Regions from separate parts of the Chelatococcus sp. GCM10030263 genome, predicted to be linked through region 2. Evidence: predicted binding sites of a transcription regulator. Region 2 holds the regulator's gene; each other region holds the start of a gene.

Region 1 (10,158 bases), on a different contig from region 2:
CGGCATCGCGCCCACGCGCCACGCAGCGCCCGGCCTGGTGGGCCCGTGGCAAGGCCGTGCCATCGTCCTACCGCCGCCACGTCGTGTCTGACCGCGACTGGCGCCGCCATCGGCTCAGCCGGCCGCCCCGCGGCCATCAGTGGGTCGAGGTCGACGGCAATTATGCGATGATCAATATGGCGACGGGGATCATCTCCTCCCTCGTGCAGGCACGCTGAACCGACTGAATTCAGTGCTGTAAAAAGAGCGGGGCGGCCGAAGCCGCCCCGTTGTCGTTTGCGGAAAACGCAGACCGCGATCTTGCTCAGACCGCGATCTTGCCGCCGCCCTGCTTGGTAATGGCAACCACGGACGGACGCACGGGCATGTCGTCCTTGAAGTCCGGCCAGCGGGTCGAGAGGTCTTCGTAATAGGAGGGACGGGCGAAGCCCTCCCAATCCTCGCCGCCATCGCCCGGATGCTGCACGGCGACGAAGGCCGTCTCGTCATCGGGCGTGAACAAGGGGCCGCACATCTCAGCGCCAACCGGCACGCGATAGAACAGCTTGGAGGTGGCGCGCGCCTCGCCCTCGGTATCGACCGCCCAGAGCCCGTCGGTGCGGCCGGTGTCCTTCGGCGAGTTGCCGTCGGTCGAGACCCACAGGCGCCCGGCGCTGTCGACGGCGCAATTGTCGGGCATGCCGAACCAGCCGTTCTTTGTGGTCTCGGTGGAGAAGGAAGCCCCGACCGCGGCGACCGACGGATCACCGCATTTCAGCAGCACTTCCCAACGACCGGTCGTGGCGGCGAAGTCACCACCGTCCTCGGCGATTTCGATGATATGACCGAAGGCGTTCTTGGCGCGCGGATTAGCAGTATCGACCTGGTCGGCCGTGCGCCGCGTGTTGTTGGTGAGCATCACATAGACCTTGCCATTGACATGGTTCGGCTGGATGTCTTCGGGGCGGTCCATCTTGGTCGCGCCGAGCAGGTCGCCGGCGCGCCGCGTCTCGATCAGCACGTCGGCCTGGCTGTTGAAACCGTTCGCAGCCGTCAGCGGCCCCTGGCCATGGACGACCGGCAGCCAGGTCAGCGTGCCGTCCGGCGCAAATTTCGCGACATAGAGCGTGCCTTCGTCGAGAAGGTTCATATTGGCCGCGCGGTTGTTCGGGTCGAAGCGGCCGGCCGTCACGAATTTATAGACATAGTCGAAGCGCTCGTCGTCGCCGAGATAGAACACGACGCGCCCATCCTTCGCGACGATCGATTCCGCGCCCTCATGCTTGAAGCGGCCGAGGGCCGTGCGCTTCTTCGGCGTGGAGTTCGGATCCATCGGATCGACCTCGACGATCCATCCGAAGCGGTTCGGCTCGTGCGGTTCCTTCGCGATATCGAAGCGGTCGTAGAAATTGGCCCACTGATAGGTCGACTCCGGCACGCCATAGCGCTTGTAGTTGGCAGCCTCGGCATGGCCTTCGGGCAGTTTGCCGGCAAAGTAGCCGTGGAAATTCTCCTCGGCCATGACATAGGTGCCCCAGGGCGTGACGCCGCCGGCGCAGTTGTTGACGGTGCCGATCACCTTGGTGCCGGTCGGATCGTCGCTCGTCTTGACCCGATCGTGCCCGGCGGCGGGGCCGGTCAATTCCATCGGCGTCGCGGAGGTGATGCGGCGATTGTAGCGACCGTCGCGCACGACCTGCCACTTGCCGTCAACCTTGCGGATCTCGACGATCGTGCCGCCATGGGCGGCCATTTCGATGTCGACGCGCTTCTGGTCGGCCGGGGCGATCTTCGCCTTCCCGTCGACGACCTGCACGATGCCCGGGAACATCAGATGTTCGTTGGTATATTCATGGTTGACAACGAGCAGACCATGCGTCGGCGAGCCGTCGAGCGGAATATAGCCGACGTAATCGTTGTTGTAGCCGAACTGCCGGCGCTGCGCCTCGGCGCTCTGGTTGCGCGGGTCGAAGGCAGGCGCATCCGGGAAGAGCGGATCGCCCCAGCGCAGCAGGATGTCGGCATCATAGCCGGGCGCCACGTGGTGATTGGCGTCGACGCCGGCTTCGACCTCCGTGAAGGAGAAGGCCGAGCTCGCGGCTTTGGCCTTGTCGGCCGTCACCAGGGCGAGCGGGCTCACGGTCGCTGCGATGGCGGACACGGCGAGCGAGCCCTTGAGCAGGCCGCGGCGCGAGAAGCGGGTCGAAATGATTTCGCCCATGGTGGGATTGGCGGTCGGGTTGCGCCCCTCTCCGTCCGCTTCTTCCAGCAGACTGGTCGGAAACGCGGTGGCGCGTGGCGTCTGTTCGGTCATCGCGAAGGCTCCATTCTCACTGGAACAAATCCAGACTGGCTTGATCCGGTGAGCTACCGGCCCTCTGCAACATCTGCATGACAGGCAAACGCTTTGTCCCCAGGCCCGGTGAGCTATCCGCGCATCAGTCGCGCGCGGCGGCGATGCGCACCGCGACAGGCGCCGTCCGGCCGCGGATCGGCACCTCCATGGGCGGGGAGTAACGCGCGAGCAAGGCGCCCTCGCCCGCGGCGTGCAGGATGCTTTCGCTGACGACGACGGTCGCGCCCTGCGCCTTGGCCACTTCGAGGAGCCGGCTCGCCACATTCACCGTGTCGCCGGTCGCCGTGACCTGCTGGTGGCTCTCCCCGCCCAGGCGCGAAACGACCACCGGCCCGTAATGGGCGCTGAGGCGCGCACGCGGACGCGGCGCATGCTCCATGAGGCTTTCGCCGGCCCAGTCGTCGCGCAGGCGCCGGTCGAGTTCATCGAGCGCCCGCAAGGCACGCAGCGCGCCGTCCTCAGGATCTGGAAAGCCGAAGAGCCCCATAGCGCCGTCCCCCATGAAGGTGACGACGAAGCCGCCATGCGCATTGACGACGGCATCGACCAGCTTCTGAAAGCCCTTGAGGAGTTCGCGCGTGCGTTCCGCGCCAAGGGCTTCCGAAAGCCCGGTATAGCCGGCGAGGTCGACGAACAGGATTGCGGCATCCTGCGCAACCGGCGCGGCGAGGAAATTCGGATCCTCCGACAAGCTGATCGCGATCGGACGCGGCTGCAGCGGCAGCAGGCGCTCCTCGACGCCGGTGAGATGCCGGACCTTGCGCCGCTCCAGCCAGAGGCGGGCCGCGCCATAGACGGCCGCGACCGGCAGCATCGCCGCGAGGGGCACAGTCGTGCTGACCCAGTATCCCAGTATGTAGCCGACGAAGGAAAGGCCGACCCAGGCGACGGCGAGCAGCCCGACGAGCAGCAGTCCGGTCGCGACCCGCCGCATGCTGATGAGGCCGATCGCGGCAAGCGCGAGGATGCCGGCTGCGCCCGCATCAAGCCATCGACTGATGGCCGTGCGCGTGAGCGCATCCCCGGCCACGAGATTCCCGATAGCGGTGGCGAGCACCTCCACGCCGGGGACCACGGCGGAGAAGGGGGTGGGAAAGCTGTCACCGCTGCCGACCGCCGTCGCGCCGATGACGATCGTCTTGCCGGCGAGATCGGGGGCCGCCTGCCCCGCTGCCGGCGCGGCGAGAAGCCGGGCCGCGCTGATGGTCGGTATCGTCCCGCGGGGGCCGTAGTAGCGAAGCGCCAGATGCTGTCCGAGATCGAGGGGGATCGAACGGGCCCCCAGGCGCAGCGCCTCGCCGGTCAACTGCGGCTCCGCGCCGGTGGCAAGCGCAGCGCCGAGCAGGACGAAGGACGGAATGAGGCCGCTCGAGCCGCGGAACAGGAGCGGCGCGTGGCGCGGGATGCCGCCGTAATCCGTCGCCACATTGACGAGCCCCACATCCGCCGCCGTCGCCATCGGTTCGACCGGCCAGAGCAGCTGGCGCGGTTGTGGCACGCGGCTAACGGCGCCTTCCGTGCGCATGTCCCGCCCTTCGCCGAACAGCCCCGCCGCCGCGATGACGGCCGGAGTTTCCTGAAGTGCTCGGGCGAGCGCCGCGTCCTGATCCCGCGGGCCGGGATCGGCGAACAGGATGTCGAGCGCCAGTGCGCGCGGTTTCTGCGCGGAGATCGCCGCCACCAGCGTGGCCATCACGTCGCGCGGCAGGGGATAGCGACCAGCCTGCCGCACCGTCTCGTCATCGATAGCAATGATCACGAGATCCGCCGGCGGTGGCCTGCGCGGCGCAAAGACCGCTCGCAGATCGAGCGCGACGGCTTCGAGCCGGTCGAGCGCGCTGGCGCGGCCCGCGACCTGCCAATGGGCGACATAGGCGCTCCAGACCAGCGCGAGCAGGATGGCCGCGAGGGTCAGCGGACGCGCCCCGTCGCCGCGCGGCATGGGTCAGCGCCCGAACCGGGCGAGCAGAGCCCTGACCCGCGGCGCGCCCCAGCGGGTGACCACGAGCGGTGTCGTTCCCGGCCGGACGTCGACGCCCTCCCCCGGACCGAGCACGACACCGCGTCCGCCGCGAAGCCGTGATACGCCGACGCGGCCGGTCTCGACGAAAACAGCGCTTTGCTGCGCCGTCACGTCGACCGCCCAGGTTGTGCCGCGAACGGAGGCCACCGCATGCGGCGTCTGCACCTGGAAGCGCCTGCCTCCGCCCTGCGACTCGTCCTCGATATAGACCGCGCCGGCCTTGAGCTCGACCGCGTCCGGCGCGCCGTCGCCGTTGTCATCGACGAGCCCGGCATCGGCGCCGCGCGCCACCTCGATCGTCACGTGGCGGCAGCGCACGACGGTCTGGCCAACATTGCCGGCGACAGTCGTGCAGCCGGCCATCTGGGCGGCAGCGGGCTGGGACGCCAGGCCAATGAGAAGACTGCCCAGACCCGCATGAGCCAAGCGGAGTGCGCCTCGTCGGTGGCGCCCGTCCTTCTGCACGGCGGCGTCCCCCCGCTCAGGGTGAAATTCTGACATGAGCATCTCCCATTGCACCGCTTTATGGCAGAATGCGACGGAGCGCGCGGATTGTGACGCGAGCCCGGCATCCTCTGCGACTGTGGCGCGGACTTCATGCAGCCGAACGAGATCAACCGCTGGCTGACGACCTCCGGCATCTTCGGGGGCCTTGAAGCCACGTGCCTGGCACGCGTGGCCGAAGCAACGCGCATCGTCAGCTTCCCGGCCGGCCACTGCCTGTTTCGGCAATCGGACGAGGCCGACGGCCTCTACATCATCGCCGAAGGCCTCGTGCGCATTCATCTCGGACATGTGGACGGGCGGGAATTGACGCTCGCCCTGCTCGAGCCCGGCGATGTCATCGGCGAAATCGCCCTGCTCGATGGGCTGCCGCGCACGGCGACCGCCACCGCCCTCGAGCCGACCCGCGCGGCCTTTGTGAGCCGGCCGCAGTTCCTGCGTCTCGTCGAGGATTTCCCGCAGATCGGCAAGCACGTCATCCTCGTGCTGTGCGACCGGCTGAGGCGCAATACGGGCCAGATCAACGACAATACCTTCCTGGACCTCAGAAAGCGGCTTCTCAACCTGCTGCATGAGCTCGCGATCGCCCATGGCAAGGTCGACGGCCCGCGCTGCGAGGTGCCGACGCGCTTCACACAGACGGACCTCGCCCAGATGCTCGGCGTGACCCGCGAGGCGGTGAATAAGCAGTTCCGCGCCTTGGCGCGCGACGGCGTGATCGTCATGACCGCCGAGGGCATTACCCTCAGCCTGGCACATGGCGGCGTGACGGGATGCCGCTAGCATCCCGTCCGCCGCTCTTCCCTCTGAGACCTCAAATCCGCCAAATCCGCGAAACGAAATAAGCGTTGAGCGGGTCATGCGGCAGGCGGTGGATCGTGATGTCGCTAAATCCCGCCTCCCGCAGCATGGTCTCGGCGAGCTCCACGCCCCACATGGCGCCGAGCCCTGCCCCGCCCTGCCCGAGCGAGACCGCCATGCAATGCATGCACGAGACCGTATAGAGGAACGGGCCGAGCGGGTGCTCCGTATTTCGCTCGACATAGCTCGAGCCACCGATGTCCTGCATGAGATAGACGCCGCCGGGCTTCAGGGCGCGGGCCAGCCCCCGCAGCATGCTCGCCGGGTCCTTCTGGTCGTGAACGGCATCGAAGGTGGTGACGAAATCGAAGCGGCCAGGCTCGTCGTAGCCGGTGAGATCGCGCGCCTCAAAGCTCAGATTGGTGACGCCCGCCCGCGCGGCCTCGCCGCGCCCGTTTTCGAGCGCCTCCTCGCAGAGGTCGTATCCGACGAAACGTGAGCGCGGGAAGCGTTTGGCCATGGCAATGAGCGCCCGGCCCGAGCCGCAGCCGGCGTCGAGCACGTCGATGCCCTCCTCCAGCTTCTCGGTGATCCCCGGGACCAGCGGCAGGATGTGATCGAACAGGGGTGTCACGACAGTCTGCGCGCTTTCCTCGGCCATCAATTGATGGAAGCCGCAGTATTCGCGATATTGCGTGCCACCGCCCCGATGGAACCGCTCGATGATCGCATCTTCGGAGCGGGCGAGCATCGGCATCCACTGAGCGGAAACGGCAAGATTGTTGGGGCTTGCGGCGCGCGTGAGCCAGGCGGCGTGCTCCACCGGCAGCTGGTAGCGCCGAGTGGCGGGATCATAAGTGACGATGCCGCCGGTCACCATGGTGCCCAGCCATTCGCGCACGTAGCGTTCGTTGAGCTTGGCCGCCCTTGCGATCTCCGGCGACGTCGATGGTGGCAGGAGCGCCATAGCGTCGAAGAGCCCAGTGCGGTGGCCGATGGAGACCATCAGCGTCACGGCGGACTGATTGATCGCCGCCGTCATGCGCTCGGCGAAAGCCTCCGCCCGCACCTCGTCGAAAAGCTGGGTCAGTTTATCGATGCTGGGAGCGGTCTGGGCCGCGCCTTCGGCTTGAATGGTCATTCTTCGATCCTCCAGATCGTCGCCCGGTCATCCCGGCGACGTTCCGGAGGAGGATGTTAGAAGCCTTTGCGTGGCTCGGCTGTGAACGGGTTCACAGGGCCGATCAGGTCATGGGCCGACGCAAGAACTGAACGCATGCCGAAGCCTGGACAGCGTTCACCCGCCCCGGCTCGCATTATGCGCATGCATCATCACGGCCACCGGATCATAGTCGATCTCGTCGTCGTCGAAGTCGTCCACCATTTCGACGAGTTGGTCGAGTTGCGCGTCGATTTCACGCCGCAGCGCGCAGAGCCGGAGAAACTCCTCCTCATAGGTCTTGCGCGAAGACCGATGCGGAAACCGGATGACCGTCATGAGCGAATCCCTGTGATCGCATTGCAGTCCTTCCAGATGCGCTGGTGATGGCAAATTTTTTCCTACCAAGGCTGCCTTTTGGGGCCAAGGGGCCTCCGACTGCGAGTGAGTTCATGAAGATCAATAAGCAATTTCAGAATGTTATATAAAATCTCGGAGCGCGAGCTTTTCCGCAGAAATACGAAAGCCGGCTCACCGCCCGATGAGCCGGCCCCCGTCCGCGCGTTATGCAGGCGACCTGAGTCGGTCGGCTCGCGGCTTAATTGCCCTTAGCGACGTTCCAGTAGACGGGAACGCCGGAGGCGAGGAGACCGGTGACATCCTTGCGAATGCCGCGGACGAGATAGAACTGGCCGACCGAGACATACGGCACCGTCTCGATAGCGCGCAGCTGGATCTTTTTGGCGATCTCCTTGCGGGCGGCAAGGTCGGGCGCCATCGTGAACTCGGCGCGCAATGTCTCTATGGTCTCGTCGCAGGGCCAGCCGAACCATGCCTTATCGCAATTGGAGCGCAGTGCCATATGGCCGACCGGCTCGGTCATGTCGGGTGCGGCGGGCCCGGAGAGAAAGGCCGACCAGCCGCCCTCGGAAACCGGCTTCTTGCTCGTGCGCCGGCTCGACAACGTGCCCCAGTCCATCGCCTGGTAATCGACGTTGAGGCCGATGTCGCGCATCGCCTGAGCGACAACGAGAGTCGCAGGGTGAAGCGCGGTTTCGGTGGCGTCGAGGAGAACGATCGGAGCACCATCATAGCCCGATTCCTTCACGAGCTGCTTGGCCTTTTCCGCATCGGGCTTCGGCCAGCCCGCGTCGGTGAAATAGGGCGAGTCGCACATGTAGAACGAGGGGCAGTTGGTATAGAGGTTGGGGTCGTCGACATAGGCGCGCAACGCCGGATCCTGGTCGACGAGCGTCAGAATGGCCTGCCGGAGCTTCTGGTTGTTGAACGGCGGCTGCAGCTGGTTGAGCCGCATGACGCCCTGCAACGCGGCAAGCTTGGCAACGCCTACGTCGGGATTGTCCTTGAGGAGCCCAATCATGTCCGGCGGGACCTCCTCGAAGATGTCGATCTCGCCCGCCTGGAGCGCGTTGAGCGTCGTCTGCGCATCAGGGATGACCTGCCATTCGACGCGGTCGACCTTCACCGTCTTGCCGCCGGCGAGCCCGTCCGGCGCTTCCTTGCGCGGCTCGTAGGTCGGCGACTTCACATAGACGATCTTGGACCCCGGCACCCATTCGTCCGTTTTCATCACGAAGGGGCCGGACCCGATCGGATCCTTGATGTTCTCGTTCGCCGGCGTCTTGGCGATGCGCTCGGGCATGATGAAGGGCACGTTGGAGCTCGGCTTTCCGAGCGCCTCGAGCACCAGGCTCCAGCCGTCCTTGAGTGTCAATTTGACGGTCTTGGGATCGGCGGCTTCGAGGCTCACCGAATGAGCCATCATCTGCTGCCCGAGGCCATCCCGCTCGCCCCAGCGCTTCAGGGAGGCAACCACGTCGGCCGAAGTCACCGGCGTGCCGTCGCTGAATTTCAGCCCGTCGCGCAGCACGAAGGTCCAGCTCCTGCCGTCATCGGAATGGGTGTAGCTCTCCACCATCTGCGGCACGATCTCGCCCTTGGCATTCTGGGCGAAGAGCACGTCATAGACCATGTAGCCGTGGTTGCGGACCATGTAGTCGGACGTGGTGATGGGATCGATGGTCTTGAGATCGCCGAAGGGTCGCACCTTCAAAACCGTCTCCGCCGCCGCCGGCATCGCCCAGAGCCCCGCGATGGCAACAGCGGCCGTAATGCCCGGCCAAAGCCTTCGCCTCGTGATGTGATCGTTCATGCTGACCTCCCTCTGTCCATCACACGTGTTCATTCGTGAACGTGTTATTCGTGAACTTGGCCGGTTCATGCCTTACTGTCGGCGGCGACTGAGCTTGGGATCGAGCGCATCGCGCAGGGCATCCCCCAGCACATTGACGGTCAGAATGAGGGTCGCGAGCAGGACGCCCGGAAATGCCGCGATCCAGGGTGCCCGCTGCAGATACTGGCGTCCCTCGGCGAGCATGTTCCCCCAGCTCGGGACCGTCGGCGGCGTGCCCGCGCCCAGAAAAGACAGGATCGATTCGACCACCATGGCCGAGGCGAAGACATAGGTCGCCTGCACTAGGACGGGCCCCGCGATATTCGGCAGGATCTCACGGACGAGCAGCCGCGGCAGGCGCGTGCCGATGGTGATCGCGGCCTCGACATAAGGCTGCTCGCGCAGGACGAGCACCGAGCTGCGCACCACGCGGGCCATGCGCGGCGCCTCGACGACGGTGATCGCTATCACGACATTCTGCAGGCTCGAGCCGAACAGCGACATGAGGGCGATGGCGAGCAGAATGCCGGGGATCGCCATCACGCCATCCATGAAGCGCATGAGGATGCCATCGAGCCGGCGAAAGAACCCCGCGAGAACCCCAAGCAGCACGCCCAAAACGGTGGTCGAAAGCATCACCAGCGTGCCCGCCGCCAGTGAGACAGTCGTTCCGTTCAGCGTGCGCGAGAGAACCGAACGGCCGAGATGATCGGTGCCGAAAAGCTCGCCGAGGCTCGGCGGCCTCAGGCGCTGAACCGGATCGAGCCGGGCCGGATCGGGAAGAACAAGCGGCGAGAGCGCAGCGACCGCGACGAACAGCCCGAGCACCACCAAGCCGACGAGAATGACCGGATTTTTTCTGAAGAAGCGCCAAAAGTCAGACGGCCACCGGGCCGGCGTGGCGATGCGGGACGGGTGGTCGACGTTCGTGATCGTCATTGGTCGCTCATCTCGGCCGCCTCAATAGCGTACCCGGGGATCGAACAGCCCGTAGCTGAGATCGACCAGGAGGTTGATGGTGACGTAGATCGACGAGAAGAGGAGGATGAGGCCCTGTATGACGGGATAGTCGCGCCGCAGGATCGCGTCCGTCGTCAGACGCCCAAGCCCAGGAATATTGAAGACCGTCTCGGTGACCACGA
Region 2 (10,158 bases):
TTGGCGATGCTCGGCGTCTACGAGGCGCGTAAGCGTTTGCGCAGAAGACCATAAGTCGCCTGCGGCGGCCAGGCGGGAGAATGACGTGACCGAGGATCGGCGCGAAACGGCGGCCATTCGTGGCAATGCGCTTCGTCTCAGCGCCCGCGGCATTGCCGTGCGCACGGCGCTCGTCGCCGTGGTTATCTTCGGCACGGCAGCCGCCATCGGGGGCGGATCACTGTTCTGGACGGCCGCCGCCGCATTCACGACCTGTTTCGCCGCTGCCGCGCTCTTCCGCAACACCATGCCGCTGCAGGACCGCCTCGCCGCACCGGTGCGGCGCAGGGAGGGGATTCTCACACCCCGAGCCCTGCTCGCCGCCCTCCCCGATCCGGTCGTCGTGGTCGACCGGCGCAGCCTCGTGACGGGCATGAATGCCGCGGCCCAGGCCATGCTGCCGACGCTGCGCGAAGCGACCCCGCTCTCTTTCGCGCTACGGTCGCCGGACGTGCTCGACGGCCTGGAGGCGGTGCTGCGCACCGGTGGCCAGCGCAAGGTGGAGTTCGGCGAGCGCGTGCCGATCGAGCGGGCCTACGAGGTGCATATCGCGGCGGTCGAGACATCGCCCGCCGCCGACGACGGCCAGCGCGGAGCAGCGCTCGTGTTCCGCGACCTGACGGCGGCGCGGCAGCTCGAACACATGCGCGTCGACTTCGTCGCCAATGCCAGCCACGAATTGCGCACGCCGCTCGCCTCCGTGCTCGGCTTCATTGAGACGCTGCAGGGCCCCGCTCGCGATGATTCCACGGCGCGCGAACGCTTCCTCGGCATCATGCGCGAGCAGGCGCGCCGCATGGCCCGGCTGATCGACGACCTCCTCTCGCTCTCACGCATCGAGATGCACGCGCATGTGCAGCCGCAAACCCCGGTCGATCTCCTCGGCATCGTCCGCCATATGATCGATACATTGACCCCTCTTGCCCGCGAAAGCAGCGTGACGATCACGCTGACGGCCCCCGACGGTCCTCTGTCCATACTGGGCGACCGGGACGAACTCCTGCGCGTCTTCGAAAACCTCATCGAGAATGCCGTCAAATATGGCGAGTCGGGCGAAAGGGTGGAGGTGACGGTTGCAACCTCGCCGGGCCGCAGCGGTACGGCGGAGGAGGTCGAGGTCACCGTGCGGGACTTCGGGCCAGGCATCGCTCCCGAGCATCTGCCACGCCTGACCGAGCGCTTCTACCGGGTCGACGTCGCCGACAGCCGCCAGAAGGGTGGCACCGGTCTCGGGCTCGCCATCGTCAAGCATATCGTCAATCGCCACCGCGGCCACTTCGCCATCGAGAGCACGCCGGGCGAGGGCGCCGCCTTTCGCGTCCGCCTGCCGCTCGCCAGCACAGTAGCGCCGGCTGAATAACGCCATACGGGAGCCGATTGGCGGCATTCGCGCTGGCAATAGCGCCAAACGCCAAGCGGCAGCTGGGCAAGCACTGTCATTTAAATGTCATGCAACCGTCATAGAGACGATGCGCAGGATGGTTAAGACCTCCGGTGTCCGCTCACTGCCCCTTTCGAAGACGTTCGTGGCTTTCGGACGCCGGGGCCAACATCGCCACATGGGAGAGCTCTCGTGAAATACTCGTCACTCGTTGCAGCGGCCGGCTTTGCCGTCGCGGCCCTCGCGACGCCCGCGCTCGCCGCCGATATTTCCGGCGCCGGCGCGACCTTCCCCTATCCGATCTACGCCAAATGGGCCGACGCCTATAAGAAGGAAACTGGGGTTGGCCTGAATTATCAGTCGATCGGTTCCGGCGGCGGCATCAAGCAGATCCAGGCCAAGACGGTCGCCTTCGGTGCGACGGACGCGCCGCTCTCGGGCGCTGACCTCGACAAGGCCGGCCTCGTGCAGTTCCCGATGGTCATGGGCGGCATTGTGCCCGTCATCAATCTCGATGGCGTCGCTGCCGGCGAACTGGTCATCGACGGTCCCACGCTCGCCAAGATCTTCATGGGCGACATCAAGACTTGGGACGACGCGGCCATCAAGTCGCTGAACCCGAATGCCAAGCTCTCGTCGACCGCGATCGTCGTGGTGCACCGCTCCGACGGTTCGGGCACGACCTTCAACTTCACGAACTACCTCGCCAAAGTCAGCCCCGACTGGAAGTCCAAGGTCGGTTCGGCGACAGCGGTCGAATGGCCCGCCGGCATCGGCGCGAAGGGCAATGAAGGCGTCGCCGCCAACGTGGCCCAGACCAAGGGCGCGATCGGCTATGTCGAATATGCCTATGCCAAGCAGAACAACCTGACCTTCGCGAAGATGAAGAACAAGGACGGCCAGGTCGTCGCGCCGGAAATCAAGAGCTTCCAGGCTGCCGCCGCCAATGCGGATTGGAGCAGCGTGCCGGGCTTCGGCGTGATCCTGACCGACGAGCCGGGCGCCGACTCCTGGCCGATCACGGCCGCGACCTTCATCCTGATCCACAAGCAGCCGCAGGATCCGCAGCAGGTCGCCGAGGCTCTCAAGTTCTTCGATTGGGCCTACGAGAAGGGCACCGCGATGGCCGAGGAGCTTGACTACATCCCGATGCCGGCCAACGTCGTCACCCAGGTTGAGAAGGTCTGGGCGACCGAGATCAAGGGGGCCGACGGCAAGCCCTTGTTCACCGCGAGCAACTGATACCTAACCATCAAGGACGCGGGCGCGGATTAACCTTCGCGCCCGCAACCGGTAACCGGGCGGCAGATGTTTTTCGACCGCAACGGGCTGCGTCGCGAGATCTCGGAAAACCCGGCCAGAGATGAGGCCGTTTCGCTCCCGGTGCAGCTGGCCTCTCACCAAACCGTAATACTCCCATCTCGCAGCCGGCTCGCTTATGCTCGTCCTCGAACCGAGCCGAGCATCGCAGTCGAGGATCGTCATTTCTCATGAGGCAAAAACCCATGGCCGATGTTGCCCTGCAGAGCGGCGTCGTGGCATCCGAAGAAGCGGCGGATCGCATCAAGGCGCTGCGACGGTTTCGCTTCAATGATGCCCTTTTCCATTTCCTGACACGTACGGCGGCCATTGCCGTCCTCGTCATCCTGGCGGGCGTGATCTTCGCGCTCATTCACGGCTCGCTTCCGGCGTTCCAAGCTTTCGGGCTCGAGTTCTTCTATACGCAGTCCTGGAACCCGGTGACGGAACGCTTCGGCGCGCTCGCGCCGATCTATGGCACGATCATGACGTCGCTCATCGCCATGATCATCGCCGTGCCGGTCGGCATCGGCATCGCGATCTTCCTGACGGAGCTCTGCCCGCCGATCCTGAAACGGCCCATCGGCATCGCCGTCGAGCTGCTCGCCGGCATTCCCTCGATCATCTACGGTATTTGGGGCCTCTTCGTCTTCGCCCCCTTCCTTCAGCAGACGGTGCAGCCGGCGCTGATCGCGATGTTCGGGCCGATCCCGGTGCTCAATTCCATCTTCGCGGGGCCTCCCTACGGCATCGGCGTGTTAACCGCCGGGCTCATCCTCGCCATCATGGTGCTGCCCTTCATCACCTCGATCTCGCGTGATGTCTTCGAAACCGTGCCCCCCGTGCTGAAGGAGGCGGCCTACGGCGTCGGCTGCACCACCTGGGAGGTCGTGCGCCACGTGGTGCTGCCCTTCACACGGGTCGGCGTCATCGGCGGCATCATGCTCGGCCTCGGCCGCGCACTCGGCGAGACCATGGCGGTCACCTTCGTCATCGGCAACGCCCACAAGATCTCCGCCTCGATCATCGCGCCCGGCACGACGATCTCGGCGAGCATCGCCAACGAATTCACCGAGGCGGTCGGCGACATTTATACGTCCTCACTGATCGCGCTCGGCCTCATCCTCTTCATCATCACCTTCTTCGTGCTCGCCGTGGCCCGCTACATGCTGCTGCGGCTCGAAAATCAGGCGGGGCGCTGATCATGGCCTCCTATTCCGCACGACGCCGCTCCAACACCGTCGCCATGAGCCTGTGCCTTGCAGCGACGGCCTTCGGCCTCGGCTGGCTCGTCCTCATCCTCGGAGTTCTCCTCTGGGAGGGGTTCAGCGGGCTCAACCTTGCCGTCTTCACGGAAATGACGCCGCCGCCCGGCGGTCAAGGGGGGCTCCTCAACGCGATCGCCGGCAGCCTGGTCATGACCATGATCGGTGTCGCTATCGGTACACCGCTCGGCATCCTTGCCGGGACCTATATGGCGGAATACGGCCGCCACAGCCGGCTTTCCACGGTCGTGCGCTTCATCAACGACATTCTCTTGAGCGCGCCTTCGATCGTCATCGGCCTCTTCGTCTATGAGGTCATGGTTGCGCAGATGGGGCACTTCTCCGGCTGGGCCGGCGGCGTGGCGCTCGCCATCATCGTCGTGCCGGTCGTCGTGCGCACCACCGAGGATATGCTGAACCTCGTCCCTAACCAGCTGCGCGAGGCGGCGTCGGCGCTCGGGCTTCCGCGCTCCGTGGTGATCCGGCGCATCGCCTATCGGGCGGCGCGGGCCGGCATCGTCACGGGCATCCTGCTGGCGGTCGCCCGCGTCAGCGGCGAGACCGCGCCGCTCCTCTTCACCGCGCTCAACAACCAGTTCTGGAGCGCCGACCTCAACCAGCCGATGGCGAGCTTGCCCGTCGTGATCTTCCAGTTCGCGCTCAGCCCCTACAAGGACTGGCAGCAGCTGGCCTGGGTCGGCGCACTCATCATCACCTTCGCCGTTCTCGCCCTCAGCATCACGGCACGGGCGCTCGCCTCGTCGGGGAACTCGAAATGACACCCACTGCCACTGATAACGCCCGCGCCGAGAAGGTCTCGGTCCGCAATCTCAAGTTCTACTACGGCGATACGCTCGCGCTGAAGGGCATCAATCTGCCGCTCTATCAGAATATCGTCACCGCCTTCATCGGCCCGTCCGGTTGCGGCAAGTCCACACTGCTGCGTGTCTTGAACCGGATGTACGATCTTTATCCGAAGCAGCGCGCGGAGGGTGAAGTTCTCGTGGACGGTGACAACGTGCTCAGCCCGAAGCAGGATCTCAACATGCTTCGCGCCAAGGTCGGCATGGTCTTCCAGAAGCCGACGCCCTTCCCGATGTCGATCTATGACAATATCGCCTTCGGGATCCGGCTCTATGAGAGCCTCGACAAGGCCGAGCTCGACGTGCGCGTGGAGTCGGCGCTACGGCGCGCGGCCTTGTGGGAGGAAGTGAAGGACAAGCTCCACACGAGCGGTCTCGGCCTCTCGGGCGGTCAGCAGCAGCGCCTGTGCATCGCCCGGACCGTGGCAGTCAAGCCGGAGGTCATTCTGCTGGACGAGCCCTGTTCGGCGCTCGATCCGATCTCGACCGCCAAGGTCGAGGAGCTGATCGACGAGTTGAAGCGTGACTATACGATCGCCATCGTCACGCACAACATGCAGCAGGCGGCGCGTGTGTCGCAGTATACGGCGTTCATGTATCTCGGCGACCTCGTCGAGTTCGACGAGACGTCGAAAATATTCACGGTGCCGCAAGACAAGCGCACACAGGACTATATCACCGGCCGCTTCGGTTGAGACCGAGCCGTCAGACGACGAACAGGGGATCACAGGCCGATGGCTGAGCATACCGTCACCTCCTTCGATCAGGAACTCGACCTGCTGCGCAGCAGGATCGTCGAGATGGGCGGCGTCGCCGAGAAGATGCTTGGTGATGCCACCGCCGCACTCGTCCGCCGCGACGTCAGTCTCGCGCAGGCGGTGATCACCGGCGACGCCCGTCTCGACGGATTGCAGCGCGATATCGAGGAACTCGCCGTGATGACGATCGCACGCCGGCAGCCCATGGCTGTCGACCTGCGCGAGCTCATCTCGGCCATCCGCGTCGCCGCCGATCTCGAGCGGATCGGCGATCTCGCCAAGAACACGAGCAAGCGCGTTGTCGCCGTCAGCGGCGAAACTCAACCGCCGAAGCTCGTCGTCGGCGTGCAGCATATGAGCGACCTGGTCCAGGGCCAGCTCAAGGACGTGCTCGACGCTTATGTGCAGCGTGACGAGACACGGGCGCTCGACGTCTGGCAGCGCGACGACCGCATCGATGCGCTCTACACGTCGATCTTCCGCGAACTTCTCACCTATATGATGGAAGACCCGCGCAACATCACCTTCTGCACGCATCTCCTCTTTCTGGCCAAGAATATCGAGCGGATCGGAGATCACACGACCAATATCGCCGAGACCGTCCACTACCTCGTGACGGGCATCACGCTGGGTGTCGACCGCCCGAAGGGCGACACATCGAGCTTCACGACCGTCACGACGGAGCCCAACGCCTGAAGATCGGGGCTCTGAGCCAATGGCAAACGGGCATGACGTCATGGACAGGCCGATGGGACCACGCATTCTGATCGTTGAGGACGAAGAGCCGCTGACGTTGCTGTTGCGTTACAACCTGGAAGCGGAAGGCTACGTGGTCGACAATGTCGCCCGTGGCGACGAGGCAGAAGTTCGCCTGCGCGAAACGGTGCCCGACCTCGTCCTTCTCGATTGGATGCTGCCGGGCTTGTCCGGTATCGAGCTCTGCCGGCGTGTGCGGGCGCGTGAGGAAACGCAGCGCCTGCCCATCATCATGCTGACCGCGCGCGGCGAGGAGGCCGAGCGCGTGCGCGGGCTGGCGACCGGCGCCGACGACTATATCGTCAAGCCCTTCTCCGTGCCGGAGCTTCTGGCACGGGTCAGGGCCCTGCTCCGCCGCACCAAGCCCGGGCAGGTCGCGACCCAGCTCATCGCCGGCGACATCGAGCTCGACCGTGAGACGCATCGCGTCAAGCGCGGCGGGCGCGAGCTTCACCTCGGCCCGACGGAGTTCAAGCTGCTCGAGTTCCTGATGCAGAGCCCCGGCCGCGTCTTCACGCGCGAGCAACTGCTCGACCGCGTCTGGGGGCATGACGTCTATATCGACGAGCGTACCGTCGACGTGCATGTCGGCCGCCTGCGCAAGGCGATCAACCGCATGCGCCGGCCGGACCCGATCCGCACGGTGCGCGGCGCGGGCTATTCCTTCGACGAGACTTTCTCGAAAACGGGCTGAGCCGGGCAAAGCCGCTTTAGACGTCATGGAGTAGACGCCGCCACTGTGCGCCCGAGAACGCTGGTGCTTGCACTCAGGCCAAGGGGGCCGGATATCGACTCTCGGAGGTCGAGGTGCACCTGATCCGGAGTCAGCCGCCCTTGATCACCTGAGCCATCGTGGTTCGCGAAGCGGTAGAACCCGTCCGCTCGACAAGCCGGACCAGCTCGCCACAGCTGGTCACATCTAAATAGCCGAGCATCAACGCGACCGAACGGTCTCATTTAGCGAATTGCAAGCGACAGTGATCGCGAGGTCAGAGTCACAGATCATAGTTGCGGCTGCATAAAATTTAATACAATGATATAGCATTGATTATATTAATGTATATGTGATATATTAGAGGTTTATTATGAGCAGTATTTCCGGAAGCAGCAACACGGACCTTTCCCAATCCCTTTCTGTGAGGGCCGATAAAGGTCCGGAGTTTACATTGCCACCTGCGCTGCCGCCCTCGGCGGATCCGGGCGATCATCCGGAGTTCAAACTTCCGCCGCCCTCCAACGAGCCAAGCGCCCAACTGGAACTCACACCGCCCCCCGCGGGCAGCCATGTCGACCCGATCGCCAGCGCGGTCACTTCTCTGACGCCTAACGACATAGACGGAGGTCAGCTTCCATCGGGTTACAGAAGCATAACATTCACTCTAAGCAATGGAAATTGGCGTAAATATTTAACCCTTCCAAAAAACCCCAACGACGGAGATCAAGTAACTATCGCATCAAGCGCGACACTCTTGGCGACTTTAACAGGAGAAAATTTAGAGGCAAGCAGCATAAACATCGCCAGTGGGAACAAATATACGTTCCAATATGATTTCAAAGAAAATCTATGGCGCTTTATGCCTCCTTCGAGCGACATGATGTCACCATCGACCGTGAGCGAGAATATCCCAGACGTCGCCAAAGGCAGCGCTCTCAGCATTTACACGATGTATAACGGCAGCTGGGCACCGAGCATCAAGCTTCCCGCGCATGCCGACGACAGCGCCGTGATCCTCGTTCATTCAGAGGCCACATATAATTCCAAGATCAACGGCGATAACCTTTTATATGCCGGCACGACAGATATCACGGCGGGCGATGCCTATGCATTCAAATACATGGCTCGCTTCGGCAAATGGGTGCTCGATAGAGGCCCCACGACGGAGCTGAACGCGACCGACGCGACGGCGGCCATGCCGCGGCCAACGACGCCGATAACGGTGGTGGACTTTTCGGACGAGAGTTTCCTGCCGCAGATCAAGCTGCCCGAAACGGCAGGCGATCGCGACCGCGTGATTCTGCGCTCCACTGCAGCGACGACGGCTGAAATTGATAGCTCGAACATCAACAATCCGGGCCCCACGAAACTGCACAACGGCGACACCTACGAGTTCCTCTACATTGCGGAAAAGCAGAAATGGGAGATGGTGCGAAGCCCGGATACCACCTACCGAGCCGGCGATCTGACCGACGGCAAACTGCCGCCCTTGGACAGGCCGAAGATCTTGGTTCACGTATCCGACGGCAACTGGCAGGCCAACATCGAATTGCCGCCCGGCCAACCATCCGGGAGCAGAGTTGTGTTCGACACCGTGGCCGCATGGAGTTTTTCGGTTACGGCCGGCAGCCAACGCTATCAGATCGACCAGGGCGAGACGGTCGCCTTCATCGTTAACGAAAAGGGCGAGTGGGAGCGGGAGACCATTACCATCGATCTGCTGCTGCTCTATAGCCATAAGGCCGCCGAAGATGTCGGCGAGCAAACAGTAAAAGACTATCTTCGCGATAGCTTTCAACTCACAAACGAGGCACTCGAGAACTCCGGAGCTAACTTCCGCTTCCGACAGGTCGGCACGGAAAAGATACACTCGGACGATAAATGGAAAACTCTTGAGGACGCGCTGCTAGCACTGCGGTCTCAGGCGGAAGCCCAAGCGCTAAAGAGCGAATTGAAAGCGGACGTGACGTTTTACGTCGGAACCGAAACGGGCGGAGGTCTCGCGTATGTGGGTGGCCCCGAAACTAACATGGTCGGCACCGGAAACATCTACAATCCAACCTCCGTTATGCGCCATGAGCTGGGACACGTCATGGGATTGGCGCATGGCGGAGAGGGGGGCTCCTACGCCCAAGGCTATCCGAATCTGCCGGACGTCATGTCCGGCAACGCAATTCCTTATTATGCGAACCCGAACCGCTATACGCCGGACTATGGAATTCCTATGGGCATCGAAGGACGGTACGATTCCGTTCGCGCAATGAACGAGAGAGCCGCACAGGTTGCAGCCTATCGCTGATCGACAATGCGGACCGGGGTGGCGGCGGGCCTGCCGCCGCCCCACCTCTGCCGGAGCAATCGCCAATTCGCCAAGCTCACGCCCGCTTGCGGTCGCGGCGGCGGTCGGCGACCGGCTGATAGGCGATGCGCGAGTGATGCGGGCAATAGGGCAAGCCGACGATCGACCGTGCCCCGCAGAAACGGAAATCGGGGCTCGTCGGATCGCCCAAAGGCCAACGGCACATGGACTCCCTAAGCTCCATGATCGTCACGCGCTCCGACATCGGTACGACCACATCCTCGCGCGGGGCCGGCGCATAGACCGGTAGCGGAGCGGCCTCCGCGGACGGTTGCGCCGCCAGCGCTGTATTGCCGCGGGTGTGGGGGCCGGCTGCCGGATGGGATTGCTGGCCAGGCGGGCGGATCGGCTTGCGCGGACGGGGCGTCGTGGCGCCCGCGGCCTTGGCGCGACCGGAGAGGCCGAGCCGGTGCACCTTGCCGATCACGGCGTTGCGCGTGATACCGCCGAGCTCGGCGGCGATCTGGCTGGCGCTCAGACCTTCCGACCAGAGCTTGCGCAAGAGCTCCACGCGCTCGTCGCTCCATGTGATGCTCGGGTCGGTCATTGCCTTCTCCGTCAGCGGCTGCCGTGCGCCGAATCCCTCACCCGTCACGGCTCGCCCTGGTCGGGCCAGACCGCGTCGCATCGTCGGTACGAGTGCGAGTGATAAGATCTGCTACACGAGATGTCGTAGTCGTTGGAAGGGAAACTACAATATGGCCGGACTCGGGGGCAAGAGTC
Region 3 (10,158 bases), on a different contig from region 2:
GTTGCGCAGCCGGTCGCTCGCGAGATCCGCGAGGTCCGGTGGCAAGATGAGCTGGAGCTTGTGCCCGCTGGCGACGAGCGGTGTATGGGGCAGCGTTCCCGGCATCCCCGCCGAGAGGAGATAGCCGAGGCGCATGGCCCCCGCCAGAATACGCGCCCGGTCGAGAAGCCGGGCGGTCATCAGCTCGCGCAGCCGGAAGCCGTCATCCCCGGCAAACCCGACGTGCCGAAGGAAAACCGCCAGCGCGACAAAGGCGCGGCCGGGATGGTCGATGCCGACGAAAGCCGCCTGGGCGATGGACGCGAAGCTTTGATCACCGCGATAATCGGGGTGCGATCGCCAGCCGATATCCGATAGCAAACAGGCTGCATGGCGCAGGCGACGCTCCTCGGCGGTCTCGTCGAGGTGGAGCGAACTGGCGAGCTGATCCGTCCAGGCGATGAGTTCCTCGGCATGCGCCGGTGACCGTGACCGCAAGCAATTGACCTCGCGCGCGGCGTGCAGCAGCGGGTCCTCTTTCTGGGCTTCCGGATCGAGCTTGGCGAAGAGCAGTCCCTCGCGTACGCCAGCCGCCGAGAGGACGACCGTTTTCGGCCGGCCACGCCGGACGATTTCCTCGAGCACGAGCGCTCCATAGGGAAGGAGCGGCCGCCGTGCTTCCGACACCAGCTCGACTGAGGCAAGCGCCTCCGCGCCGACACGTTCCACGATCTTGGCGAAGTCGATGGTCTCGCCAGGCATGATCGAATAGCCGTGCAACACGTGCAGCGGATAGCCTTTCTGCCCCATATGCAGCCGGGCAAGGGCGCGCCAGGTGCCGCCGACCGCATAGAAAGTGCGGCCGCGCAAGGCATCGAGCGGCGCCGCATCGCGCAGTGCCTCGCGTACGATGCGTTTGGCCTCCCGCAGGGAACCCTTGGCAACGTCGCGCAAGGCAAGCCCCCCAACCGGCAGCGTCACGCCGCTCGCGAGATTGGTGCCCTTCACGTCGATGAGCTCGAGGCTCCCGCCGCCGAGATCGCCGACCACCCCGTCCGGTCCGTGGAAGCTCGATATCACGCCATAGGCGGAGAGCTCCGCCTCCTGAGGTCCCGACAAGAGTTGCACCGGCTCGCCGATCGCTGCCTCCGCCGCAGCGAGAAAGGCCGGACCATTGGACGCATCGCGGGCGGCAGCCGTGGCGAGCACATGCACCGCACCGACCTGCATATGTGCGCAGATCACGCGAAACCGCTTGAGCGCCCTCAGCGCCTTGCCGATCGCCCCCTGATCCAGCTGACCCGTCGTCGCGACATTGTCGCCGAGGCCGCAGAGCACCTTCTCGTTGAACAGCGGCGAGGGTGCGCGCGTCAGCCCTTCATAGGCGACGAGGCGCACGGAGTTCGACCCGATATCGACAATGGCGACGGGAGGTCCGACGTCCAGCCGCCCGGGAATACCCAAGTCGTCAGCGACTGCTTCGGCCGGTCTTCTTAGCCAAGGTTCTGGGGCGTGAATCTTTGAGTGATTTTCCACGTCCGGACAGGCTCGGGTTGGTCATGAAATACTGATGCGCGTTGAACTTCAGCTCACCGCGCTGAGGCACGACTCTCTGGCTCGTCCCGTCCGGGAGTATGGTCCAGCTCTGCTCATTGTCGAGCAGATTCGCCAAAAGAATTTGATCGAGAATCTGCTGGTGAACCGTCTCGTTGGTAATGGGGCAGAGCGTCTCCACGCGCCGATCAAGGTTGCGCGGCATCAAATCCGCCGACGAGATGTAGAGGTGAGCCTGCGGATGCGGCAAGCCATGGCCATTGCCGAAAGCAAAGATGCGGCTGTGCTCCAGGAAACGTCCAACAATCGATTTCACGCGGATGTTGTCCGACAGCCCGTTGAGTCCTGGCCTCAGGCAGCAGATTCCGCGGATGATGAGATCGATCTGCACGCCGGCGGAGCTCGCCTCGTAAAGTGCGTCTATAATGACCGGATCGACGAGCGAATTGCACTTGCCCCAGATGGCGGCAGGCCGACCTGCCTTCGCATGGGCCATCTCTTCGCTGATATGGTCGAGAATACGCGGCTTCAGCGTGACCGGCGAGACGGCCATACGCTCGAGACCGGCAGGCTCCGCATAACCGGTGATGTAGTTGAAGATGCGGCTGACGTCGCGGGCGATTACCGGATCGGCGGTGAAGAAGGAGAGATCCGTATAGATGCGCGCCGTGATCGGGTGATAGTTGCCCGTGCCCACGTGGCAATAGGTCACGAGCTGGTTGCCCTCGCGGCGGACCACAGACGACATCTTGGCGTGCGTCTTCAACTCGATGAAGCCGAAGACCACCTGCACGCCGGCCCGTTCGAGGTCTCGCGCCCAGCGGATATTCGCCTCTTCGTCGAAGCGCGCCTTAAGCTCAACCAGCGCGGTCACCGACTTGCCGGCTTCGGCCGCCTCGGCAAGGGCCTTGACGATGGGGGAATCCGACGACGTCCGGTAGAGGGTCTGCTTGACCGCGACCACATCCGGATCCCGCGCGGCCTGTTGCAGGAACTGCACGACCGCGTCGAAGGATTCGTAGGGGTGGTGGACGACGATGTCCTTCTCGCGGATGGCCGCGAAGCAATCACCGCCATGTTCGCGAATACGTTCGGGAAAACGCGGATTATAGGGCTTGAACTTCAGGTCTGATCGATCGAGCGAGACGAGCTGGCTCAATTCGTTGAGCGCCGGCATGCCCTCCACGAGAAAGACCGCGTCCTGCTCGATTTTCAGCTCTTTCACGACGAAGGACCGCAGGCTGTCCGGCATCGCAAAATCGATTTCGAGGCGGATCACGCTGCCGCGCCGACGCCGCTTCAAGGCCGTCTCGAAGAGACGCACCAGATCTTCGGCCTCTTCCTCCACCTCGATGTCGGAATCGCGGATGACGCGGAAGCCGCCGCCACCCGTGACCGTATAGCCGGGGAACAGCCGCCCGGTGAACAACAGGATGAGTTGCTCGAGCGTGACGAAGCGCGCCGCGCCGGTGTCGGCGAAATCCGGCAGGCGCACGAAGCGCTCCACCTTGTTCGGCACGCGGATGAGCGCGTTGAGCACGCGGTTATCACTCTTGCGAAAGAGCGACAGCGCGATCGAGAAGCCGAGGTTGGGGATGAAGGGAAAAGGATGAGCCGGATCGATCGCGAGCGGCGTCAGCACGGGAAAGACGTGGTCGAGGAAATAATCCTCGAGCCAAGCCCGTTCCGCCGTCGTGAGATCCTCGCCCTCGACCAGGACGATGCCGTTAAGCAGGAGGTCTTCCCGGAGCTCCCGCCAACGCTGTTGCTGATCAAAGGCGAGTGAGGACACCTCGGTACTGATACGCGCCAGTTGCTCGGCCGGCGTCAGGCCGTCCTGTGAGGCGAGTTCCACGCCCGAGCGCACCTGGCCGCGCAAGCCCGCCACGCGCACCATGAAGAATTCATCGAGATTGTTCGCCGAAATCGACAGAAAGCGAAGCTGCTCGAGCAGCGGGTGACTGCGGTTCGAGGCCTCCTCGAGCACGCGCCGATTGAACTGGAGCCAGGAGAGTTCCCGGTTGATGAAGCGCTCCGGCGAGCCCGCCAGCGGGTTGCCCGTCGTTTCCGCTCCACGGGTCTCAACAACTTTCTCCGCGGCGGCTGGCTGCGAGGCCATCACAGCCTCTTCCGCAACCTGATGCGAAACTTCGACGCTCACCAATGCCTCCCGGGATTGTAACCGCTGCTCTGCAGCGATTGTCCCAAGTTTAAGCGACGATTCCAAGACATCGGCATCGTTTGTCGCGCTGGTGGCCGGATCGCCAAGCCGCGGCGCCGGCTCGGCGAGCTGCACGGGCCGGCGCCGCGGCTTGGCGATCCGGCGGGCGCGGGGCTTCGAAGCGGGGGTGGGTACCTTCACGTCATCTCCTGCAGGATGGCGGTGGCCATGACACGCGTGATCCGTCGCCCGCGGCTGAGCGCTTCCCTGTCGAGGGCTGCCACGATTCGCTGGGCGGCTGCAAAGGAACGCTCCATCCTGAGAAGGAGGGTTTCGATCACGCCGGCATCGACCACCAGCTGGCGATCGACGAAGAGCTTCACAAGGACCGCGCGCAAAAGCGCGTCGTCCGGCGCCCCCATTTCCGCGACGGGCGCCAGGCGCAGCCGCGACAGGAGGTCGGGCGTCGCGAGCCCCCAGCCGCCTGGCAGCGTCCGCGCCGTCAGCAGGGCATGGCCCTTGGCGCGCATGACATTGAGCAGGTGGAAGAGGCCATGTTCGTCGAGCGCTCCCCGGTCGCAATCCTCGACGAGGACGGCGTCGCGGTCGTCTTCGGTGAACACCGCCTCGTCGATCGTCCCGGCCGGAATGGCGAGCGCCCCTGCCCGCTCGCGCCAAATGGCAGCGAGATGCGTCTTGCCCGATCCCTCGGGTCCGACGAGCAAGACGACCCTGTCCGGCCAGTCGGGCCAGCGGTCCACGAGCGCATGAGCGGCCGCATTGGGCGGGCCGACGAGAAAATCCTCCGCGCCGTAGCGCGCCGCCACAGGCAGGTCCAAAGGCAGTTGGCGAGGCGTTTCAGGCATTCTTTTTGGATCTCGGCCGCGCTGTCGCGACGAGCGGCTTCGCCCCTACGGGCGCGGGCGGTAAGGGCTCTGCCGGCAAGGGCTCTGAAGGTAAAGGCTCCGCCGGCGCGTCGTAGAGCGGGCTGGTCAGATATTGGCGAAGCGCGAAACGGACGATGACGCCGATGGAGGCCGCGATCGGTACGGCCAGGAGCAGGCCGAGGAAGCCGAACAGCGAGCCGAAGGCGAGCAGCGCGAACATCAGCCAGACCGGATGGACGCCGACCGCATCGCCCACGAGTTTCGGCGAGAGAATATTGCCCTCGACGAACTGGCCGATGAAGAAGATGGCGAAGGTCGCGGCGATCATCGGCCAATCCGGCCAGAACTGCACGATGGCCACTCCGCCCGAGAGGACGAGACCCGTCAGCGAACCGACATAGGGAATGAAGGTGAGAAGGCCGCTGACAAGGCCGATCAGCGTCCCGAAATTCAGGCCGACGATCGTCAGGCCAACGGCATAGAAGGTGCCGAGGATGAGACACACCAAGGCCTGCCCGCGCAGGAAGCCGGCGATGGCGTGGTCCATTTCGCTGGCGAGCATGCGGATGGTCTCGACATGGCGGCGCGGCAGCCAGCTGTCGACCTTCGCCACCATCCGGTCCCAGTCGACCAGGAGATAGAAGGCGACCACCGGAGTGATCACCAGAAGCGAGAAAATGCCGACGATCGCCTGACCGCCGGACCAGAGCGACTGCAGGAAAGCGCCGAGCCAGCTCGCGCCCTGCGTCATGAGATTGCCGAGCGAGCTCTCGACGTCGTGCAGTGCGCCTGCTCCACCGAAGCGCTCGATGAGCGGCCCGCCATGCTCGACCGCCAACTGCTGCAGCCGGCTCACCGTCTCCGGCATCCTGGCGACGAAGGCCGCGAGCTGGTTGACGAGCACCGGCACGATCACGACGAGGCCGAGGATCAGCAGGAGCACGAAGACGCAGAGAATGGCCAGCGTCGCCGGCAGGCGCGCGATGCCGAGCCGCTGCAGCCGGTCTGCCAGGGGATCGAGCAGATAAGCCAGAACCAGGCCGGCGACGAAGGGCAGCAGAATGCCGCGCAGCAGCACGAGCGCGAGAACTGCGATGACGAGCGCCGTCAGCCAGAAGCCGAGCTGTCGCTGAAAACTCATCGCCCGCCCATTGTCCTTCTGCATCAGGTCGCCATGTGGCGCAGCCAGACGGCGAGATAGGCTCCTGCGGAGACCACCGTCAAGCCGGCGACGAGCAGCATGACGACGTCAATGAGCGGATCCAGCGCCAGGCCGAAGCCGCGCGAGCCAAGCACCAGCGCCGCAAAAGCGATCTGCAGCCCGGTATTGATCTTGCCGACCATGAGCGGCTTGATCTCCATGGGCTTGCTCATGAACCACGAAAGCATCACGGCCATCAGGATCATCACGTCGCGCGATACGACCACGATCGCGAACCAGCCCGGCAGAACTCCGACCACGGACAGGGTCACGAAGATCGAGACGAGCAGCGCCTTGTCAGCGAGCGCGTCGATATAGGCGCCGAGCTCGCTCTTCATGTCGAAGCGTCGGGCAATGAAGCCGTCGACCCCGTCGGAGATGCCCGCCACCACGAAGAGAACGAAGGCGGTGTGCCAGCGTTCCGCGCTGATCATCGCGATGACGATAGGCACCAGGATGAGCCGCGCGATGGTGATGAAATTGGGCAGGGTCATGCGAGTGAGCGGGTCATCGGCCTTGGGACGCAGCGAACCCAATATGTAGGGCGAGCATTCACAAAGCGCGAGGGGCTTGACCGGAGCGGCAAGGGCCGGATCGCCCGAAACCCCTCGCCAATCCTCTCGCCGAATCCCCTTGCACCCCGGCCATTGCCGTCGTACTCGCGAAGCGGGCCGGGATTGGCCGGCCCAGGACGCAGCACCGGGCCGCTCATGTCGAAATCGCCTAAAAACGGACTGACCTATGCCGAGGCGGGCGTCGATATCGACGCCGGCAATGCCATGGTCGAGGCGATCAAGCCGCTCGTCCGTTCAACCCGCCGGCCGGGCGCTGATGGCGAGATCGGCGGCTTCGGCGGGCTCTTCGACCTCAAGGCGGCGGGATTCAAGGACCCCATTCTGGTAGCGGCCAACGACGGCGTCGGCACCAAGGTCAAGATCGCCATCGAGACGGGCATCAACGACACGGTCGGCATCGACCTCGTTGCCATGTGCGTCAACGACCTGGTGGTGCAGGGCGCCGAGCCGCTCTTCTTTCTCGACTATTATGCGACGGGCCGGCTCGACCCGGCCGTCGGCGCGGCGATCGTCGCCGGCATCGCCGAGGGCTGCCGGCAGGCCGGCTGTGCGCTCATCGGCGGTGAGACGGCCGAGATGCCCGGGCTCTACGAAGGGGCGGATTACGACCTTGCCGGCTTTGCCGTGGGCGCCGCAGAACGCGGCCGGCTCCTGCCGCGCGGCGATATCGCCCCCGGCGACGTCCTGGTCGGCCTTGCCTCCTCAGGCGTCCATTCCAATGGCTTTTCCCTGGTCCGCAAGGTGGTCGCCGCGGCCGGGCTCGACTGGCAGGCACCCGCCCCCTTCGCCACGGGTAAGGCACTCGGCGCGGCCCTGCTCACGCCGACCCGCATCTATGTGAAAAGCCTGCTTGCTACACTGCGCAAGACCGACGCCATCAAGGCGCTTGCCCATATCACCGGCGGCGGCTTTCCCGAGAATATCCCGCGGGTCCTGCCCGTGGGCCTTGCCGTGCGGCTCGATCTCGATGCCATCCGCCCGCCGCCGGTTTTCGGCTGGCTCGCCCGCGAGGGCGGCATCGCCGAGGCCGAGATGTTGCGCACCTTCAACTGCGGCATCGGCATGGTCGCAGTCATCGCACGCGATGCCGAGAAGGACGTCATGGCGACCCTCACCGAAGCCGGAGAGGCGCCGGTGGTGATCGGCGAGATCGTCGCGGCAACAGGCAACGGGCCGCGGGTGGCGACCACGGGCCGCCTGCAATTGGACTGAGCATGAGCAATCCGTCCATGCGCCGCCGCGTCCGTACCGCCGTCCTTATTTCCGGCCGGGGCTCGAATATGGTCGCCTTGGTCGAAGCGGCGCGTGACCCGGCCTTCCCGGCAGAGATCGCGCTCGTGCTGTCGAACCGTCCCGATGCCGGCGGGCTCGATCATGCCCGCCAGGCGGGCATCGCCACCGCCGTCATCGACCACAAGGGCTTCGCCGGCGACCGCGGCGCCTTCGAGGCGGCGCTCCATCAGGTGATCGCCGATAAGGATATCGAGCTCGTCTGCCTGGCGGGCTTCCTGCGCGTGCTCACGCCCTGGTTCGTGACGCGCTGGACGGGCCGGCTCCTCAATATCCATCCGTCGCTCCTGCCGGCCTTCCGCGGGCTCGACACCCACGCGCGTGCGCTCGCCGCCGGCGTGCGCATCCACGGCTGCACCGTGCATTTCGTGACGCCCGAGCTCGATGAGGGGCCGGTGATCATGCAGGCGGCGGTGCCGGTGCTCGCCGGCGACACGGCCGAGACCCTCGCCGCGCGCGTGTTGGCGCAGGAGCATGTGATCTATCCGGCCGCCCTTGCCCGCGTTGCGCAAGGCACCGTTCGCCTCGTCGACGGCCGGGTCGCGGCCGACGACGATGACACCCCTTCAACGGCGCCCCTGATCGTTCCGGGGCTGCCCGAGCGTTAGATGTATCAGGTCCGCACGCCGGGATACCGCAAGCGGGACCAGGCGATGCGCTGGGCCCTGCCCGACCGCGTCTTCTTCGCCTGCGGCGCCTGCCACATCCTCGCCTATGCTTTCCTGGAGCGTTACGGCACGCCGGAGATGACGGCGCTCTGGATCAAGCCGGACCCGGGTTTCACCGGCAATCACATCGTCGTTGCCACCGACGATTGGGTCTTCGACTACCACGGGCTCTCGCGGCGCGAGCCCTTTCTGGCGCATAGCTTCGCGCGGGCGCGCCGACAATGGCCCGGATGGAACGCGAGCCTCGTCGAACTGCCTCGCGACGTCCTGATTTCGGAAGAGAAGTCGCGGCGCTATGAGGGCCTGTGGCTGCGGGAGCCGGCACAATTTCTGCACGACGCATTGCCCCGCGCCCGCCGCTTTCTCGACCGTGTCACCTGCGGCGCGACGGCCTACCCCGCGGACCGGCTCAGCGCGTGACCCTGCAGGCGGCGAGCGCCGCTTGGGCCTTCGGCCGGGTCACATCGCTGAAATAGCCGGTTGCGCGGAAAGCGTCGAATTCCTGCGGCGCCATCTGGGCGGTGACGCGCCGGGCATAGCAGCCGCAGCGATTGGCATAATCGTCCCGCGATGATGTCGCCTTCTGCCACTGGCCGACCACGCAGGCATCGACGATGGCCGTGCGCACCTGATCATTGGTCATATTGGCATAGTTCGGTCCGGCGGTACCGGCCGGCGGCCGCCCACCGGATTGCGCACCACTCGCCACCATAATCGTCATCGCGCAGCCCAGGGCCGCAGCGGTCAAGACACGAATCATCGTCCCATCCTTGTTTCCGAAGGACTATCGCATCTGGAAAGGCCCCGATCCTAGATCGAGGCCTCCTTGAAGGTCTTGAATCTTCAGGCACGCGGCTTCGCTGCCACAATCGGCCGCCAGCCTCGGGTCGGGTCAGCCGACGATCTCGTTCCCGGAAAAGAACTGGGCGATTTCGACGGCCGCAGTCTCCGGTGCGTCGGAGCCATGAACCGTATTTTCGCCGACCGATTTGGCGAATTGCTTGCGGATGGTGCCCTCCGCAGCATTGGCGGGATTGGTCGCCCCCATTACCTCGCGATAGCGGGCAACGGCATTCTCGCCTTCGAGCACCTGAACGACCACCGGGCCGGAGGTCATGAACTCCACGAGTTCGTCGAAGAAAGGCCGGCCCTTGTGCACGGCATAGAAGGTCTCCGCCTGCTCGCGCGTGAGCTTGACGCGCTTCTGCGCGACGATGCGCAGCCCCGCGGCTTCGATCACGGTATTGACGGCGCCGGTGAGGTTGCGGGCGGTGGCGTCGGGTTTCAGGATGGAAAAGGTGCGCTCGGTGGCCATTCTTACCGTCTTCATTGTGCGTTGCGGCGATGGCTCGGCTTATAGCGAGCACCCGCCGGTGAAACAAGGAGCGCCGGCTCGGAATTGACGAATGGCTTCCGTCTTCAGCCGTCGCTCTCGCCGCGCTTGCGGCCGTCGCTGCCGACGGCAAGCCCCCGCTGCACCGCCGGGCGCGCCTTGATGGCCGCGAGCCACCGCCCGATCGCCGGAAAGCGCGCGAGATCGATGCCCTGCCTGTCCCAGAGCTTCACCCAGCCGAAACAGGCGATATCGGCGATCGTGTAGTCCTCGCCGGCGAGATAGGGATGGGCGGAGAGACGCCGGTCCATGACGCCGTAGAGCCGTTCCACCTCGGCGGTGAAGCGATCGATCGCGTAGGGGATTTTTTCCGGCGCATAAATGCGGAAGTGATGCGCCTGGCCCGCCATGGGTCCAAGGCCCGACACCTGCCAGAACAGCCATTCGTCGACCGCAACGCGGGCCCGCAAGTCACGCGGGTAGAAGAGCCCCGTCTTCTCACCGAAATAG

The links. The regulator PhoB, encoded in region 2, activates phosphate uptake and scavenging genes when phosphate is short. The targets are predictions, from matches to a motif close to TGTCATNNANCTGTCAT.
Region 1: a site for PhoB is predicted at 2,360-2,376, ahead of ACFQU1_RS23605 (PhoX family protein). Genes of this name have one in related genera too.
Region 3: a site for PhoB is predicted at 3,748-3,764, ahead of ACFQU1_RS16600 (RNA degradosome polyphosphate kinase). Genes of this name have one in related genera too.

Annotation. Positions count from the first base shown of each region.
Region 1 is NZ_JBHTDB010000016.1:253,368-263,525, reverse strand. Features, by position in the region: gene ACFQU1_RS23610 (RcnB family protein) at 1-218, shown strand, start outside; gene ACFQU1_RS23605 (PhoX family protein) at 305-2,293, opposite strand; gene ACFQU1_RS23600 (CHASE2 domain-containing protein) at 2,418-4,277, opposite strand; gene ACFQU1_RS23595 (FecR domain-containing protein) at 4,281-4,859, opposite strand; gene ACFQU1_RS23590 (Crp/Fnr family transcriptional regulator) at 4,956-5,645, shown strand; gene ACFQU1_RS23585 (class I SAM-dependent methyltransferase) at 5,677-6,804, opposite strand; gene ACFQU1_RS23580 (hypothetical protein) at 6,961-7,161, opposite strand; gene ACFQU1_RS23575 (ABC transporter substrate-binding protein) at 7,421-8,995, opposite strand; gene ACFQU1_RS23570 (ABC transporter permease) at 9,068-9,955, opposite strand; gene ACFQU1_RS23565 (ABC transporter permease) at 9,977-10,158, opposite strand, start outside.
Region 2 is NZ_JBHTDB010000005.1:639,656-649,813, reverse strand. Features, by position in the region: gene ACFQU1_RS13300 (UPF0104 family protein) at 1-54, shown strand, start outside; gene ACFQU1_RS13295 (ATP-binding protein) at 116-1,399, shown strand; gene pstS (phosphate ABC transporter substrate-binding protein PstS) at 1,613-2,662, shown strand; gene pstC (phosphate ABC transporter permease subunit PstC) at 2,926-3,921, shown strand; gene pstA (phosphate ABC transporter permease PstA) at 3,924-4,763, shown strand; gene pstB (phosphate ABC transporter ATP-binding protein PstB) at 4,760-5,542, shown strand; gene phoU (phosphate signaling complex protein PhoU) at 5,582-6,301, shown strand; gene phoB (phosphate regulon transcriptional regulator PhoB) at 6,354-7,055, shown strand; gene ACFQU1_RS13260 (zinc-dependent metalloprotease family protein) at 7,447-9,375, shown strand; gene ACFQU1_RS13255 (GcrA family cell cycle regulator) at 9,452-9,982, opposite strand.
Region 3 is NZ_JBHTDB010000007.1:71,249-81,406, reverse strand. Features, by position in the region: gene ACFQU1_RS16605 (Ppx/GppA family phosphatase) at 1-1,443, opposite strand, end outside; gene ACFQU1_RS16600 (RNA degradosome polyphosphate kinase) at 1,448-3,652, opposite strand; gene ACFQU1_RS16595 (hypothetical protein) at 3,892-4,560, opposite strand; gene ACFQU1_RS16590 (AI-2E family transporter) at 4,553-5,722, opposite strand; gene ACFQU1_RS16585 (CDP-alcohol phosphatidyltransferase family protein) at 5,746-6,276, opposite strand; gene purM (phosphoribosylformylglycinamidine cyclo-ligase) at 6,493-7,569, shown strand; gene purN (phosphoribosylglycinamide formyltransferase) at 7,572-8,255, shown strand; gene ACFQU1_RS16570 (hypothetical protein) at 8,256-8,735, shown strand; gene ACFQU1_RS16565 (hypothetical protein) at 8,725-9,075, opposite strand; gene ndk (nucleoside-diphosphate kinase) at 9,208-9,630, opposite strand; gene ACFQU1_RS16555 (glutathione S-transferase N-terminal domain-containing protein) at 9,735-10,158, opposite strand, start outside.